DNA from 2 places in the Alicyclobacillus sp. TC genome. Region 2 is predicted to be linked to the other one. Evidence: predicted binding sites of a transcription regulator. Region 2 holds the regulator's gene; the other holds the start of a gene.
What was found. Region 2 encodes CtsR, which represses protease genes until heat stress. Its sites were predicted from a motif close to ATGGTCAATAAAGGTCAAACA; they were not measured.

Region 1: the regulator CtsR is predicted to act here: its motif matches at 4,543-4,563, upstream of clpP (ATP-dependent Clp endopeptidase proteolytic subunit ClpP).

The regions. Positions count from the first base shown of each region.
Region 1 covers NZ_CP044434.1:1,895,217-1,904,415, reverse strand. Annotated here, with positions in the region: gene FY534_RS09450 (MFS transporter) at 1-1,211, shown strand, start outside; gene FY534_RS09445 (DUF1292 domain-containing protein) at 1,261-1,563, opposite strand; gene FY534_RS09440 (YlbF/YmcA family competence regulator) at 1,629-2,009, opposite strand; gene FY534_RS09435 (hypothetical protein) at 2,015-2,230, opposite strand; gene FY534_RS09430 (SAV0927 family protein) at 2,424-2,696, opposite strand; gene FY534_RS09425 (IDEAL domain-containing protein) at 2,899-3,381, opposite strand; gene FY534_RS09420 (hypothetical protein) at 3,640-3,822, shown strand; gene FY534_RS09415 (YgaP family membrane protein) at 4,039-4,413, opposite strand; gene clpP (ATP-dependent Clp endopeptidase proteolytic subunit ClpP) at 4,653-5,234, shown strand; gene FY534_RS09405 (SAM-dependent methyltransferase) at 5,231-6,277, shown strand; gene gap (type I glyceraldehyde-3-phosphate dehydrogenase) at 6,388-7,473, shown strand; gene FY534_RS09395 (cysteine desulfurase family protein) at 7,617-8,771, shown strand; gene thiI (tRNA uracil 4-sulfurtransferase ThiI) at 8,768-9,199, shown strand, end outside.
Region 2 covers NZ_CP044434.1:272,247-281,445, reverse strand. Annotated here, with positions in the region: gene radA (DNA repair protein RadA) at 1-453, opposite strand, end outside; gene ltrA (group II intron reverse transcriptase/maturase) at 620-2,035, opposite strand; gene FY534_RS01370 (ATP-dependent Clp protease ATP-binding subunit) at 2,491-4,920, opposite strand; gene FY534_RS01365 (protein arginine kinase) at 4,923-5,999, opposite strand; gene FY534_RS01360 (UvrB/UvrC motif-containing protein) at 6,059-6,583, opposite strand; gene FY534_RS01355 (CtsR family transcriptional regulator) at 6,619-7,110, opposite strand; gene FY534_RS01350 (TetR/AcrR family transcriptional regulator) at 7,521-8,093, shown strand; rRNA gene rrf (5S ribosomal RNA) at 8,272-8,388, opposite strand; rRNA gene FY534_RS01340 (23S ribosomal RNA) at 8,431-9,199, opposite strand, start outside.

The DNA of each region.
Region 1 (9,199 bases), 1.2 Mb from region 2:
CTGATTTCATCAAGGAATTTCATATCAATGCAGCGGTTCTTGGTGGGGTTCTTGGAGTCTTTTCTATTGGTTATATGATCACGACATTTTTTGGCGGAATTTGGGTTGATAGGGCGGGAGCCCGTTGGGTCTTGACCATCTCATCGATTGTTTGGTCCATTGCCATGGGATGGACGGGATTGGCGACCTCTTTGACGACCCTGTATCTCGCCCGTTGGTTGCTTGGGTTAGCGGAAGGTCCAAATTTTCCAGCCATGAATCGGGCAGTCGGAGATTGGCTTTCCAAACGGGAGCGAGCCATAGCGTTGTCTAATTCGCTTGTGGCTGTTCCTATAGCTTTGGCCATTGGTGCTCCTATTGTTACGCAGCTGCTGATTCATACTTCCTGGCGTACGACTTTTATTATTCTTGGTATCGTCGGTCTGATTTGGGTACCAGTCTGGTTTCTCTTATTCCGTGATTTTCCCGAACACAGTCGACGAGTGAATCGTTTGGAATTAGAACATATCCGTGATGGGGAGCAAGTGAAAAGCGGATCGGATAAAGAAATGCGTAAACAACAGAGGCAAAGCGTCAAGGGGATTTGGAAATTTTTATTAACCAATCCCACGCTACTTGCCAATGATTGGGCCTTTTTTGTCTTTGGGTATTATCTCTTCTTCTTTATGACCTGGTTGCCACAATATTTAGGCAGAGTGTATCACTTAAAGCTGGGGAGTATTGGGCTATTTGCTATTTTGCCATGGTCATTGGCTGCAATACTCCTCTATGGATTAGGTTATCTGTCCGACCGAGTACTGAAAAAAACAGGTAGTTTGCGCAAGGCTCGCAGCCATCCAATTTGGATTTCTCAGTTGCTAGCCGCTATTTGTATTTTGCCGATTATTTACACACATACACTGTGGGTAGCCATCTTGTTTATCTCTTTGGCGGTTGGGTTTGGTATGAGTTCTAATTCCACTTTTTATGCCATTAATGTTGACGTAGCTGCTGAACGCACAGGTACGGCTTTGGGTGTCATGGATACCTTTTTTGCTATATCTGGTTTTGTAGCGCCTTGGATTACAGGTGTTGTCGTACATGCGACCGGACACTTTACCGATGCTTTCTGGTTACTTTTTATTCTTGCCCTCACTTCGGTATTGGCGGTTCTTCTTTTCCATCACCCTGATAAACAAAAGACGCTGAAAGAACGTAGTGAATTGAATTAAAAAACAAAGGGGCTGAAAAGCCCCTTTGTCAAAATATGCAAGTCTTATGTTATTCTGCGTCGTCTTCGCTTTCGTCAAGCAAATCTTCATTGTAGGCATCTACAACTTTTTGCCATTCTTCATCGGATTCAATATCTGCCAAGACCATTTGGTCGCCATCTTCGCCATCTATACGGAAGATAACGCCTTCTTCCAAATCTTCGTCAACAGGGAGCAATACCGCGTAGTCTCTACCGTCTACGGTTAGCACTTCACCCAGAATAAAATTGTGCTCTACGCCATCCTCGTCTTCAAGGACAATGATTTCTTCATCCAATTCGTGTTCATGGTCATGTTGATGTTCGTCAGCCATTATCATCCTACTTTCTGCCTTAAGGCAATTAACTGCTGTAGAATACCAATTGCTTTCTGAAATCGTCAATCTTTCTTAAATGTATACGGCTCTGTAAGTGGACGAGCCATCTGTTTGCCAATTTGCTCCAGAAGATTTTCCACATTTTCGGCTGATTTTTGTAATAAGACAGCTTCTGGTTCGCTATCCAACTCCTGTTTTACAGATTCCAATGTTTTGAGCATATTTGCCATATGAATAGCTGGAACTCCACGTGCTTGCAACTCAGCTATTTGTTCCGTCAAGTCTTGAAACTGTTGAAGTAACTTACGAGCTTTGGGATTGTTCTGCAGCTTGGCTTCTGCTTCTTGATATGCTTTCACTTCATCAGATTCCAAAATCGCATCTGCTAATTCTTCAGTTAAACTGAGAAGTTCCACCATATCTACAGGTTTTGGAGAGTTCATCGCATTTATTCGCCTATCTTTACATGGTGATCGTGCAATTCGTTATATTGCTTAAAAGGCGCGGTAGGTTTATTTTCAATAACATCTCCCACTATGCCGAGCAATATAGCCAAAACAACCAGCACGCTCAGAACAATATAAGAATGTGCCAGAAGACCAACCAGCACGGCTGCAAACATTGCTGAAAAAATGAGATATCGCAAACGGCGTGTTTTTTGCATAGGATTTGCTTCCTCCCATACTACCCTGATTTCAGAACTCTTATGCTTTTGACCTAGCAAATGACTTTCCATTTAAAGAACAAGATCCAAAAGAGATTGTGTGATTCAAATTTGGTGAAAAAAAGGATGCGACAAATAGAATTTTGTCTCATCCTTAGAGTAACAGAAAAATGGCTTGTCCGGTAATCTTTTTTTAGACAGAAAGACGTCCGGAAAGAAAATTCGCGAGGGAATAAGCTTCATGGGTGTCAATATCAAACAATTCCACCAATAGTTCAGGGTCTTCAGCTTCATTTGCGTCTAAAATAGCTATTCTCCGCGTTTGAAGACAAGCCACTAATTTTTTGCCATAAAAATGTGCGGTGCGAGTGATAACAAAATCAAGACGGTCTTTTTCCCCTATATATCCAACGTATCGAGTTTCAGTGGATTCAAGTTCTTCATACATCAAAGCGTCATCCTGCACCAAGTGAAAGCCTCCTTGTATGGCGGGCTAGATGAGGTTTCTCAAAAAATAGGACTTTGAAATCTTTGAGCGATTTCATGAAATTTCTTATGAAACCTCGGCAAATCAGAAAAGTTTTGAACAATGACTATTCTTTACTGAAATAAGTCGTATCCCAAGCCCGCTTCTAGGAACACTCAGCAAACGGAGTTGATGACCTGTATTAAAATTTGTCAGGTAAACGACCGTGACTTGGCACATTCTCCTGTTCATTCAGCCATTGCAACTCTTGAACCGCTTTTAAAAAAGCCTGCCTGTCACGAGCATCCAGTGCAGCATCAATTTTTTCTTGCAATATTAGACGTTTTCTGTGACGTTCGGAAATTTCTTTTAAAACCTGTGTCACTTCTTCAGGAACAGGCAATTCCGGAAGATTGACAAATAAGTAGAGTGTCTGTTTGCTTGGCAAAAAAGTTTGCAGATGTTTCAAAATATCATCGGGATTGCTTGACTTTTGTAGCTTTCCGTTGTCTGGAATCCAAGCAATCATGCCATGCCGTCCTAAAATCAAGAGTGGAACATTTTGTAAAATAATTTGTGTGGGTTCTATCTGTTGAAAGTATTGACTGAGTATATCCACCACGGGTTCAGCGCCGTTTGGCAACAATTTTGATTTTAGCTGGAGCAACTCGTCTTGAGGAATCATATCAATCACTCCTTACAACAGAAGTCGCTGTGACATTTTTTTATTGTATGATTCAGACTCATCCCATTGCTGGGCAAACGACGTATGCATGTAGATTGGGTGGTCTTTATTCTAACAAAAAGTCGCGGAATAAAGAAGAGAGAAGAAAAATTGGAAATCAGATTCTTCTGAATTCCGTTTGGAATATCCACCATATCCATGAATCGCCAGAGAAAAGTAGCGCTAAGGCGGTCATACTACCTGCAGGAGGGAGAGGCCGTGAGGGACTGGGTCTATTTTGCTGGGCTTTACGATTCAAAGTTTGAAGCGTATTGCGCAGTGATGTGGGTAGAAGCCGATGAGCGCATTCGTGGTACAAAGCAGCCCGGCGAAGTTCAAGTTTATCAAACGAAGCGTGGTAAATACGGTGTCCGATTTCGCGAAGAAGGCGCAACCTTTTAAGGCTGTCTTTGCAATGGCAGTACCACGATTTCCTTCCTGGAAAACTGAGCGGGTATTCGAAGAGTCTAACCGAATGACTCTCGAACTAACCCGCTCTTTTGTTTGATATCAGTTGGCAATCATAATCTATTGTGGAACGTGAAAAAACCTCCAACTTTTAGTCATCAGGTTGGAGGAGATTTTTCAGGTCAATGTTCCTCAAAATCCTCATTCAGTTTAGGAAAGCCAAGTTTCACTATATGTTCCTTGATGTTGATGGTCTTCCCGAGAATGAGAAGCATTTTGATATTGAGTGCGATCGCGATTTTGTTTTGTTTCTTGATGTTGTTGGTTGCCTTTATCGGTATTTTGTGCTTGGCTGGAGGTTGTAGCTTGAGCATTGGCTGACTGAGACGGCTCTTGAAACAAGCGATCGGCAACGTGCATCAAAGGGCACCAGCCCAGCACGCCTTCCGCAACCTTCATTGCCCCAATCGAAGCTGCTACAGTACTCATCATTCCTCTTTTGCGTCCACCAGATGCTGTGGCCAGAGTAATGATTCCAGCCACCATACGCGAGTAACGGCTGGGTATGGATAGATTCTGCTGCATAGTCGTCCCTCCACACAATTGAATTTTGTCCTTTTGTAATGTGCTCTTTTTGTGGACGATCTATCAATAAAGCGTTTTGAAAAATTGGATTGATTTGGATAGCTAATAGGCATGTCATCGTTTAAAGATTTTTTGACTTTGACTGACCTTGACGAAAAACAATTTTCCTGTCATACTGAATGCCGAGCAAGAAAAAAGTCGAAGCTAAAATTCAGTGAGGACCTAAGGAGGTTCGAGTCATGAGCCTAATTCCATACGTCATTGAACAGACCAGTCGGGGTGAGCGAAGTTACGATATCTATTCTCGGCTGCTAAAAGACCGTATTATATTGCTCGGGAGCCCCATTGATGCGGATGTTGCTAATTCCATTGTCGCTCAACTGCTCTTTTTAGCGGCGGACGATCCGGAAAAAGACATTCATATGTACATTAACAGTCCAGGTGGTTCTGTGACGGCTGGACTAGCTATATTTGATACCATGCAGCATATTAAACCGGACGTCTCCACTATGTGTGTGGGGATGGCGGCCAGTATGGGGGCAGTTCTTTTGGCAGCAGGTGCAAAAGGCAAACGATACGCCCTGCCCAATTCTGAGGTGATGATTCACCAACCGCTCGGCGGAGCCCGTGGTCAAGCTTCGGATATCAAAATTCACGCAGAACATATTCTTAAAACAAGACAGCGTCTCAATCAAATTTTGGCCGAACGGACTGGTCAACCTCTGTCTGTTATTGAGAAAGATACAGATAGGGACAATTTTTTAAGTGCTGAAGAAGCTAAAGCATACGGATTGATTGACGAAGTGGTTGTGCGTAAATGAGTCAAGTGTCCTATGCGGCCTGGATGCGTCATCAACTTTTGGGCTGGTCTCACGGATATTATCGTCATTATGCCAAAATTGGTGGAGTGGCGGCGGATTTTTTTACCGCCAGCCACTCCGTGTTGTTTGCCGAAGTGATTTTCCGTTTTTGCGAACAATGGGTAACTGAAGAAAAGTTAAAAGATTTTCAAATCGTTGAATTTGGTCCCGGCGAGGGATATTTAGCTTATTACCTCATATCCAACTGGGCAGAGCGCCTGCAGCACATTCCTCTTTACTATCAATGCGTTGAACCTTCGCCACGTTTACGCCAACACCAGGAAGAACGCCTTCGTCCTCTGCAAGGCAGGGGAAATGTCTATATTTCATTTTCTACTCCCTTTGAAGTATTAAAAAATCGATCAACATTGGTATTGGCTAATGAAGTACTAGATGCTTTACCAGTTGAGAGAGTCAAGAAAAGTTCAGATGGATGGTACAGGGCTTATGTGAATTTGTCCAATGAACAACCAGCCGTCGATATTGACTGGCGAAAAGCGCCTGGTTGGCTCGCTATACTTTGTGAACGTTGGCTCCCTATCCCGGTAGGCGCTTACGGGGAATTTTGCCCGGAATTGTGTACATTGCTTGCGCAAATGTGTCACTTGGCGCATCAAGGACGCTGTCTTCTTTTTGACTACGGTATCACTTCTAGGGATTGGGCTTCTGGTGCTTATCCTGAAGGTACGTTGCGCGGCTATCGTCAGCATCAATTAGTAGATATAAGCAAGGATTCATCTTTCCAGGGAGATTGGACAGCAGATGTTCATTGGGATTATGTCAATCATTTGGTACGCAGATTGGGTTTTGCCAGTCGCATGCAGACACAGGCAGAATTTCTTCTAGAGGGCGGATTATTAGAAATTATTGAAATGCAGCAAAAAAATTTGTCGGAATTCAGTGCTTATCAGATGCGAAATGAAGCTAAGCGATTACTTTGGCCAGGAGATATGGGCGAACGATTCAGTGTCATGACGATTGAACCCATAAAAAAATACACATAAACGTGTCACAATTTTTATGGATCATCTATTTAATATGTCACAAAAGGAGCGAGATATGATATATAATAAGGTTGAGGGCTCAATTTGATGCGTAAAGGAGCGTTTCAACCATGACTTTGCGGGTTGCTATCAATGGTTTCGGCAGAATTGGGCGAATGGTGTATCGTCGCGCAATGGAAACCGAAGCATTTCATGTGGTGGCTGTCAACGGCACGGCTGATTCGGAAGATTTGGCCCATTTGCTAAAATACGATTCTGTACACGGAACATGGAAGCAACCGCTTCAAGTTCAAGAAGATGGATGGACAGTAGCCGGCAAAAAAACACAGATTTTTTCAACGAGATCGATTCAAGACCTTCCTTGGGGAGATTTAGGGATAGATATAGTCATTGAGGCTACAGGCGCTTTTCGCCACTACGCAGGCGCGGTACAACATATTGAACAAGGAGCGCGCCGCGTATTGATTACAGCTCCTGCTAAAGGAACGCCAGGAGCGGACATGACACTGGTTCTTGGAGTCAATGAGCATATGTATCACCCTGACCGTCATCGCGTTGTATCGGGTGCTTCTTGCACAACCAATGCTTTAGGACCACTTGCCAAAGTTCTGCATGATGCGTTTGGCATTCGCCACGGTCTCTTAACAACCATTCACGCTGTAACGAACGATCAAAACAATTTAGATAATCCGCATAAAGATTTGCGTCGTGCTCGCGCAAGTTATGAATCCTTAATTCCAACAACAACAGGTGCTGCCAAAGCTATAGGTTTGATTCTGCCAGAACTGCAGGGGCGAATGGATGGAATTTCCGTGCGCGTACCAGTTCCCAATGTTTCTTTGGTTGATCTCGTTGCTACGCTCGATTCGGCAGTGACAGAGAATGATGTGCATCGTGTGCTTGAGGAATCGTCACTCGGTTCGCTGCGAGGTATTCTTGGCTATACAGAAGATCCGCTGGTTTCCATTGATTTTAATGGAGACAGCCGATCATCTATAGTTGATGCAGGAATGACAAAAATTTTGGCGGGTAATATGGTCAAGGTATTAGCCTGGTATGATAACGAGTGGGCATACGCCTGCAGGATGGTTGAAACGGCTCTGTTTATGGGAGGGGCTTCCCGCGCCGAGGTCGAGCGTGTACGGCGGGGGGATGGTTTTTTAAGGGGTGCAGAGGTGTTGCCAGTCTTATCTTGATGGCTGGGTCGAAAGGTTGCGCGTCAAGGATAGAATCGCAGGGAATGGTACAATAGAAGGGCATGCTTCAATGCATGTCCTTTCTGCGCTTGGCTTCTTAATTTTAGAAGCGAAACTAAGGACCTTGACGGAGGTTATCATCTTTGTCGACATTCTATTTGGACAAAGCGGCCACTACGCCAGTTGCCAAAGATGTATTAGATGCGGTCATTACATCTTTAGATAAATTTGGGAACCCTTCGAGTTTGCATCGATATGGCTTAGAGGCTGAAGAGTTACTTAACGGATCGAAAAAAGAAGTTAGCCAGTTGCTGGGTTGGTCAGCCGGGGATTGGATTTTTACTGGGAATGGGACAGAATCCAATAATCTTGCTATTTTTGGTACGGTTCAATCATGGCAGGAAAAGGGAGGGCACATTGTCAGTACGGCTATAGAACATCCCTCTGTGATCCAGCCGCTGCGCCAATTAGAAGCGGCTGGATGGCAGATTACATTTGTGCCCCCGAATGCCGACGGAGATGTGGAGATCGATTCGTTGCTTGCGGCACTGACACCGCAGACGAGGCTGGTTACTCTTATGCATGTCAATAACGAAACAGGAGCAATGTTGCCAGTGGCTGAGATGGCAGAAGCCATTCGGTCGAGGGAGAAAATTACTTTACATGTGGACGCAAGCCAATCCTTTGGCAAGTTGCCAGATAATCATTTTCAATCGTTTCAAGCCCATCTGCTCACCATATCGGGACATAAAATAGGAGCTTTTAAAGGAATTGGTGGATTGTGGGTAACGAGGAAGCGTTTGCTTCGCCCTATGGTGTTGGGTGGAGGTCAACAGCAGGGGTTGCGTTCGGGTACAGAAAATGTGCCGGGGATTGTTTCGCTTGGTGCCGCAGCTAAACGTGCTAAACGCCTGGCACGGGAAGACTGTATGAAACGTGCTTGGCAGATGCATCAGCAACTTGCAGAATCATTAGCAGTTGCAGGATGGAAAATAGCTCTGCCAAAACATAAGTCGCCCTATATTTTAATGGCGTCAATGCCTGGGCTGCCTGCTGAAGCTCTTGTGCATGCCTTTGAACGGGATGGATTGTTTGTTTCTACGAGCAGTGCTTGTTCTTCGCGAGACACTCAAAAAGGCAGTCAGGTATTACGTGCTATGGGGTGGACCAAAGCTGAAATGGCCGGGGCTATTCGTTTTTCCTTCTCGCCAGAAGATGAGTTTTCTGTGGATGATCTCGTTCGTATTGTCATGGAACATACTTCTTGGGTAAAAAAAATGGCAGGAGGACCCCGATGAATGAGGTTGTGTTGCTAATCCGTTATGGAGAGATTGCCAACAAAGGCAATAATCGCAGTCAATTTGAGCGACTTTTACAGCAAAGAATTCAAACTCAATTATTTGAATTCGCCAATGTGCGAGTGAGTCGGCTTTCTGGAAGAATGGTGGTGCGTTGTTCCAGACAAGATTTGCCGAAGATCGAAAGGGAACTTCATAAAGTGTTTGGTATTGTGGGGATGGCTAGAGCCATCTCTGTACCATTGCAATATCAAACCATTTTGCAAGCAAGTCGGGAGTATGCGATTGAGGAATTGTCTGGGGATCGTTTTACGACTTTTAAAGTCGAAGTTAAAAGAGCTAATAAACAATTCCCAGTGCAAAGTCAAGAGTTAGCCCGCCAGATTGGCGGCGAAATGCTCAGAGCCAACTCTCGACTTCAAGTGGAT
Region 2 (9,199 bases):
TTCAGCCAATACATAGAGACTTTGAGCCAACGCTCCCAGCCGCTCAGCCCGCATCTTAATTTGTGCCGCAGATTCTTCCCCAGATACATAAAGCACTCGCTTCCCCTGCTGTGAGATATGATAGGCAATTTGTAAAAGAAGCGTTGATTTACCTATACCAGGATCTCCTCCGAAGAGCAGCAACGAACCTGGTACGATACCTCCACCGAGTACAAAATCCAATTCGCGCAGTCCGCAGGATGAGCGTTCTTCCGTATGACCTTCAATATCCACAATCGATGTCCGGACAACACCAATGTTTGCCGCTGCAAATTGCGGCCGACGCTTATCTGGAAGCGACATTCGCTCTTCATCGAATGTGTTCCATTCACCGCAACCCGGACATCGCCCCAACCACTTGACCGACTCGGTGCCACATTCGCGACAGACAAACTTTGTTTTGACTTTGACCAACCAACCTCACTCCAACCGTTACCCTACCTATTGCTATCCTTCATCATAACGTATCTAGACAAATTGTCGATAAAAGGTTGTCAAAGTATGTCTCAAATCGAGTAGGAGGGGGTGACTAACCCCCGTCCTCTCACACCACCGTACGTACCGTTCGGTATACGGCGGTTCATGTTGTGGAACGAATCACATCGTATCGCTCAACTAAGCTAACCAGTCCTCGGTCACGCCAATAGGCAAGACCGAGGGCTTTATTCATTTGTGGGGTATTTGAGAGTCTCCAGTAGCCCTTGCGTGAACCGCTTATCAGGACTGCCCATTCCTCGGGAATCCCAAGGACGACGAGGTTTCGTCGCTTTGTCTTAGGTTTCTTCCATTGCTTAAGGAAGCACATTCTCAATCGGTGACGTATCCACTTGTCTAAGTCCTCGAACACACTACGGGTCTGAGCGTGGCGGTAGTAGCCTGCCCACCCTCTTAGATATGCGTTGAGCCAATCGAGTCTTTGTTCCATGCACTGTCCCCGACTTCGCGAGGTAAGTTGTCTGACCTTGTCCTTGAATCGCTTCAGTGACTTTGGTGCTATTCGAATTCGCGGCACTTTGTTAGGTGTGAATGAGAACCCAAGAAACTTGCGTTTCCACGGTCGGTCTACTGCACTCTTATCCACATTGACTTTAAGCTTGAGTCGCTCTTCCACAAATCTGCGCACACTTTCCATGACCCTTTCTCCTGCATGGCGACTCTTCACGTACACGTTGCAGTCATCGGCATATCTGACGAAGCGGTGTCCGCGTCGCGTCAGTTCTTTGTCCAAGTCATCCAACATAATGTTGGCGAGTAATGGACTGAGTGGACCGCCTTGTGGAACGCCCTCTTCGGTAGAGACACATACGCCGTGTTCCATGACACCTGCGTTTAGGTATCCACGAATCAGTTTCAGAACTCGCTTGTCTCTTGCCTTGCGAGCCACTCGTGCCATAAGCATGTCGTGGTTCACCCGGTCAAAGAACTGAGCTAAGTCCATGTCCACAACATAGCGGTAGCCTTGGGCAATGTACATCTGTGCCTGATTGACCGCTTGGTGGGCATTGCGCCCCTGGCGGAAACCATAACTGTACCATGAGAATTCTGGGTCAAAGATGGGTGTCAATACTTGCAGAAGTGCCTGTTGGATCAGGCGATCTAGCACCGCTGGTATTCCCAACATCCTTTTGCCGCCACCGTCTGGCTTCGGGATTTCGACTCGACGTACGGGCAATGGTTGGTAGGTTCCATGAAGGAGTTCGCTTCGGATACGCCCCCAGTTTTCCATCAGGAATGGACGAAGGGATTTTATCTCCATTCCATCGACACCGGCAGCTCCCTTATTCTTCTCCACACGGCGTAGCGCTGAGAGTAGGTTTTCCCGCTCTACTACCTGTTCCATCAGGTCAATACAACTTTCCTCGCGGACTGGTTCATTGGGTCGTGCCGGAGAGAAACTCGGCGCTTCCTCAGTCCCCCGTGGATTCACCACTTCCTCCTGAGGATAGCTCCCTCGTGGGATATTCGGCTGTCTTTGCTTCTCTCTCGAACTTGCCATGAACAACCCTCACAATCATGTTCAGTCCTTCCCTGCTTGGGCGTCCCCTTGCAGGTAGTATGACCTCTGCTGACTTCTGTCCGTTCAACGTTTCCTTTCAGAAACGCTTACCAGCATCGCTGGCGTGCCGGACAGACCTCCCCGGGTAAGAACGTTGTCTTTCCCTCCATCTACCCGCTCCATTTACTCTCGACAGCCTTCGGTAGCAAGGGCTTTGTCTTGTTTTGCAGACTCACCCAACTGTCGCTAGCCTCGATTGGAGTTCGTGAACCTCGGGTCGGAGGTTTGCCGCCGCCTTCCTTCAGATTCCACCTCACGGTGGACACCCTTGGCTTAAGCTAATGGCTACTGCTACCTTCACCATTCCGGACTCTCACCGTAGAGACAACGCCCATGCCGGGCGCACAAAATAATCCGACAGGTTTTCCTGCCGGACTTTTCATATGGAACTCAACTTATACTAAACTGGTTTCGTCAGCTGGCTGTAATTGCAAACCATCCGGGCCCACACCAATTTTTACGCGTTGTCCCTTCTTGAGCATGCCTGACAAAAGCGCCTCAGACAATTTATCTTCAATATGGCGTTGGATAGCGCGTTTTAACGGTCGAGCTCCGTATTGTGGATCAAATCCCTCTTTTGCCAGGAACGCCTTAGCTTCGTCTGTTAGCGTAAATTCTATATCTTGCTCGCGTAGACGTTTCTGCAGGTCAATAACCATCAGATCCACAATATGGCCAATCTGGTTCTCATCAAGTGGATGAAAGACAATGATTTCGTCGATCCGGTTAAGAAACTCTGGACGGAACGACCTTTTCAAATCATCCATTACTTTATTTTTCATACCTTCATATTCACTGCTTCGATCTGGCTTGAATCCAAGTGTGCCACCTTTGCGTACTGACTCGGCTCCAACGTTTGAAGTCATGATGATCACCGTGTTCCGAAAATCTACTGTCCTTCCTTTACCGTCAGTCAAGCGACCATCATCCAGTACTTGGAGCAAAATATTGAAAACTTCAGGATGTGCTTTTTCAATTTCGTCAAGTAAAACCACAGAATAAGGTTTACGCCGAACTTTTTCCGTCAGTTGACCACCCTCGTCAAATCCGACATAACCTGGAGGTGCACCGACAAGACGCGCCGTCGAGTGACGTTCCATGAATTCCGACATGTCAATTCGAATCATGGCGTCCTCATCGCCAAACATGGACTCGGCAAGCGCCCGTGCAAGTTCTGTCTTACCAACCCCGGTCGGCCCAAGAAAGATAAATGAACCAATCGGCCGCTTCGGATCTTTTAATCCAGCCCGCGCACGACGAATTGCACGAGCAACCGCTGTCACCGCTTCTTCTTGACCAACAACACGGTTATGCAAAACATTCTCCATATTCATCAGCCGATCCGATTCTTCTTGTGCCAACTGTTTCACCGGGATTCCCGTCCACGAAGCAACAATGTGCGCAATATCGTCAGCCGTCACTTTGACATCATGATGATCTTGGTTTTTCTGCCATTCATTCTTCAGAGACTCCAATTCTTGTTTCAGCTTTTGTTCCTGATCGCGCAATGCAGCAGCTTTTTCAAACTCTTGAGCCTGCACTGCAGCATCTTTTTCACCGCGTATTTTTTCTAATTTTTTCTCTAATTCCTTAAGATTCGGTGGGGCCGTATGCGTACGCAAGCGCACACGCGAACCTGCTTCATCAATCAAGTCAATCGCCTTATCTGGAAGGAATCTATCTGTAATATATCGATCTGACAGTCGTACAGCTGCTTCTAACGCCTCATCTGTAATTTTCACACGATGATGGGCTTCGTATCGGTCACGTAGTCCGTGTAAAATTTGAATGGCTTCCTCAGGTGTAGGCTGATCCACAGTGATGGGCTGAAAGCGGCGTTCCAGTGCTGCGTCTTTTTCAATATGCTTCCGGTACTCATCCAATGTTGTCGCGCCAATGCACTGCAATTCACCGCGAGCTAACGCCGGTTTAAGAATATTGGAAGCGTCAATCGCACCTTCTGCGCCACCTGCACCAATCAATGTATGCAATTCATCAATGAAAAGGATGACATTACCCGCCTGACGAATCTCTTCCATAATCTTTTTCAAACGATCTTCAAACTCACCGCGATACTTGGTTCCTGCTACGACAGTCCCCATATCGAGTACCATGACACGCTTGTTACGCAGTGTCTCTGGAATATCCCCCAACACTATGCGCTGTGCCAAGCCTTCTGCAATAGCAGTTTTACCCACACCTGGTTCGCCAATGAGGACTGGATTATTCTTGGTTCGACGCGACAAAACTTGAATCACACGTTCAATTTCTTCAGCCCTGCCAATCACCGGATCGAGTTTCCCATCTCTTGCCATTTGCGTCAAATCGCGTGCTAAATTGTCCAGGGTCGGAGTTCCAGCAGAATTTTCTTTTTCCGAACTCAAATCTGCTGCATCCCCACCGAGCAATTGCAGTACCTGTTGGCGAGCCTTGTTCAGGCCAACACCCATATTGTTTAAAACTCTAGCAGCCACACCTTCTCCTTCTCGGATCAGTCCGAGTAAAAGATGCTCTGTCCCAACAAAGCTATGATTCAATTTGCGAGCTTCATCAATAGAGAGTTCAATGACTTTTTTGGCTCGCGGTGTATAGGTAAGTCCAGAAATTGCCCCTTGACCTTGGCCAATCATTTTTTCAACTTCTGTCTGCACTTTCTCCGTACTGACTCCAAGCGCAGCTAAAGCTTTGGCTGCTATACCTTCACCTTCGCGCACCAATCCTAGCAAAATATGTTCCGTCCCTACACCAGGATGGTGAAGACGGGTTGCCTCTTCTTGAGCAAGTGCCAATACTTTTTGAGCTCGTTCAGTAAATCGTGCATACATAGTTAACGCACCTCCGAATCATCAAGTCTCAAACGTTCGCGGATAAGCGCCGCGCGACGTACATCCCGTTCTCCGGGAGATAAATCTTCATGAAAATATTTTTGTAAAAAGGCTGGCTGGGTCATCACCATCAATTCCTTTAAAATGCCCGCCGACACTCCTTTCAAAATACCGAGATCGATACCTAACCGAACGTCCGACAGACGTTCCAGCGTCTCTTTGGAATCCATTCTGCGCGCATAGGCGAGAATTCCAAAAGACCGACAAATACGATCTTCAAGAGCTTCCCGGTTTTGCTGAAGCAGCATTTTGCGAGCTGCACGCTCATGATCAATCAGTTGTTGTACAACACTTGACAAGTTTCCAATGATTTCTTCTTCCGTCTCGCCTAATGTAATTTGATTGGAAACTTGAAATAGATTGCCGTAGGACTCGGTTCCTTCGCCATAAATTCCTCTGACCGCGAGCCCGACATGCGAGACGGCATTTAACAATCGCTGAATATTCCCTGATAAAACCAAACCTGGCAAGTGCATCATGACCGAAGCCCGTATGCCTGTTCCTACATTGGTTGGACAAGCGGTTAAATAGCCAAATCGATCATGAAACGCGTACATTACATTTTGTTCAAGCGCATCGTCTACGGAACTTGCTAATTGCCAGGCGTCTTGCAATCGGAATCCCGGCATAATTACCTGAATCCGCAGATGATCTTCCTCATTAATCATTATGGAGATGACTTCATCTTCACGTAGAACGACGGCTCCATGCTTGTACGACTCAGCTAAATCTGGACTGATGAGGTGTTTTTCTACAAATACTTGGCGATCAATGGCACTTAGATCCTTGCAGTTAATCCACTCAAAGTTACCCAGTTTTTGCATACTAGGATGCTGTACAGCAGTATGAATAGACTCCAACACCTGATGCGCATGAGAGTCTGTCTGGAGTATAGGAAAAGGCATCCCTTGCAAATTGCGTGCCACACGGATACGACTCGTTAAAATAATATCGTCTTCCGGACCGCCTTCTTTCATCCAGCGGCTGGTTGCTCTTTGCAAAAAATCACCGAGTGACATGCTGCTTCATCTCCTTGCTTCGCAGTCTTTTCAGCCTTTCATAAGAGCATTGACCGCGTTCATTCTCCCATCTGCGATTCGAGAGCGCGAATTTTGTCACGCAACTGCGCAGCTTGTTCAAACTGTTCTGCAGCTACTGCTTGTTGTAGTTCTCTGCGCAAAGTTTCCAGCGTCTTGCGCATTTTCACACGCTCTCCCGATTTATTGGGAACTTTTCCTGTATGCATGGTGTTACTTTGGATACGTCGGAGCAACGGCTCCAGACGCTGTTCAAAGTTGTCATAGCATTCCGGACAACCAAATCGTCCTACTTTGCTAAACTGGGCGTATGTCATACCGCAGTTTTGGCATTGCACTTGTGTGGAAACACTTGGTGAACTCACCCCTGTCGGTGACTCCATATTCAGCAGTCCACTGAGCAACTGATGAAAATCAAATGGATTTTGTCCCCCTGTAAACTGGGTCAAAAAATCGCCACTCTCTTTTGCGCATTGTTCACAAAGATGTAGGGCACTTAATTTTCCGTTGATAATTTGATTGACATGAACATTCGCTTGTCGTTCATGACATTTTTGACATAGCACGAATATCCCTCCTAAACGGAGTGAGACTGAGAGCATTAATCCGTTTGACGCTTTTCTTCCTCATTGCCGTTTTCCATCAAAAAAACCTGCAAGACAAATTTCAGCAATCTGGATCGAAGCCTGTCGCGTATGGGAAGATCGACAGCCAGAACTTCCCTTTTCACCATCATACGCAGCAAGTTTGCCTCTCTCTCCGTCATGACTTGTTCCCTTTCCAAGCGCTCAATCATATCTTCTGCTTCTCTTTGACTTATCTCGCTCGGCCAATCTTGTAAAACCTGCATAAGCGGATCGTCAAGAGATTCAATTTGGCGAATTCGAATATATCCTCCTCCACCTCGCTTGGATTCCACAATGTACCCTTTCTCAAGTGTAAATCGGGTACTGATGACATAATTGATTTGCGACGGAACACATTTAAAGAGATCGGCCAACTCGCTGCGTTGCAATTCAATAACGCCATTGCAACTTTGATTCATAATGGATTTTAAGTGACTTTCAATGATATCTGTAATATTTCTAGCCATGCAGACCTCCCTGCCCACTGTTGCAAGATGTTTGCTTAGCAACGGTTCATCAAACAACATCAGAAGGGAACAAGCCATTGAATAAGAAACGCGTATGCTGTTTGGTAAACGTGTAATGGGAACTCTTTTTGACTTTGACTTTCCTTGACTTTATTATATCACGTCGAGTTTGATATGCAAGGGTGGTTAAAAAAGATATAATCCAATACCTTTTAGAATTCCCCATACCGTTTTTTGCTATACTGAATCGCATACATGTTTAGCTGTGGAAGGAATTGCAGATCATTGCAAGTTAATCATATTGGCAGTAAACTTTTCGATACATGCAAACTTTGTCGAAAAGAAAGTTCGAACATTGAACACTCCATGATTAGGTGTATTCAATGAATAAGGAAAGGTTGAATTCGTCGATGTCCTCCAGCAAACATACTGAAATTGCCCAAGCAGCCGTCAGGTTGTTTGAACAAAAGGGTTACAGAGCTACATCCGTCCAAGATATTGCCGATGCCGTAGGATTGCAAAAAGGCAGCTTATATCACTATATTCACAGCAAAGAAGACCTATTGATGCAGATTGCTCATCAGGCCATCAGCGAGTTCAACCGAACATTAGAAAAAATTAACCACGAAAATATTTCTCCTCAAAAAAAATTAGCAAAGATGATTGAAAATCACCTCACTATTTCCGCCGTCAACCGAGAAGCCATTACTGTACTCTTGCGAGACGCGTTTGCGCTAGAAGAAACTCAACACCGTACAATCATTGAATTAACCGATAAATATACTGATCTCGTTACGTCCATACTCCAAGAAGGGCAACAAAAAGGCGAGTTTTCTGTGAAACACCCTAAAATTTCTGCACTTGCCATACTGGGAGCCTGCAATTGGCTATATCGTTGGTATCAAACTGATGGTTCTCTTACGGTTCAACAAATTTCGCAGATTTTTGCTGATCTCTTTTTAAATGGACTGCTCAGCGACTAAATTTAAATATCGTGATATAAAAAACCTCCTACCGAGATGCCCCATTACGGCAATCCTAAAATAGGAGGTTTTTTATTGTTTACATTTAGTTCTTACATCCAAGCAAAGAAAAAGTGGCTGTAAGGCAGAGTCCCCAAGGAGGGAAACTCCACACTTGACAGCCACCTGTACTCCTGTTGCCTGGCAACGACCTAGGTTCCCAGGGGTCTTCACCCCAAGTATGCTCGGCGCTGGAGGTCTTCACGGTCGTGTTCGGGATGGGTACGCGTGTATCCCCTCCGCTATGGTCACCAGACTCTTCTTTCCTTTCCAACTGTCTCAGCAAGAGGGATTTTCCTTGGTGAAGGCCTCGACCGATTCGTATCCGTCCGCTCCACGCCTCACGACGCTTCCACGCCGGACCGATCTACCTTATCGTCTATAAGGGGTCTTCCTTCCTTGACGGAATGGGATACGTTATCTTGAGGCAGGCTTCGCGCTTAGATGCTTTCAGCGCTTATCCCTCCCCGACTTGGCTACCCAGCTGTGCCCTTGGCAGAACAACTGGTCCACCAGCGGTCGGTTCATCCCGGTCCTCTCGTACTAAGGACGAACCCTCTCACGTATCCTCCGCCCACGGCAGATAGGGACCGAACTGTCTCACGACGTTCTGAACCCAGCTCGCGTACCGCTTTCATGGGCGAACAGCCCAACCCTTGGGACCGACTTCAGCCCCAGGATGCGATGAGCCGACATCGAGGTGCCAAACCTCCCCGTCGATGTGGACTCTTGGGGGAGATCAGCCTGTTATCCCCGGGGTAGCTTTTATCCGTTGAGCGATGGCCCTTCCACGCAGTGCCACCGGGTCACTAAGCCCGACTTTCGTCCCTGCTCGACCTGTCCGTCTCGCAGTCAAGCTCCCTTGTGCCTTTACACGCCCCGCGCGGTTTCCATCCGCGCTGAGGGAACCTTTGGGCGCCTCCGTTACCTTTTAGGAGGCGACCGCCCAGTCAAACTGTCCGCCTGACACTGTCCCCACACCCGATTCAGGGTGCCAGGTTAGAAGACTAGCATCTCAAGGGTGGTATCCCAACATCGACTCCACACAGGCTGGCGCCCATGCTTCT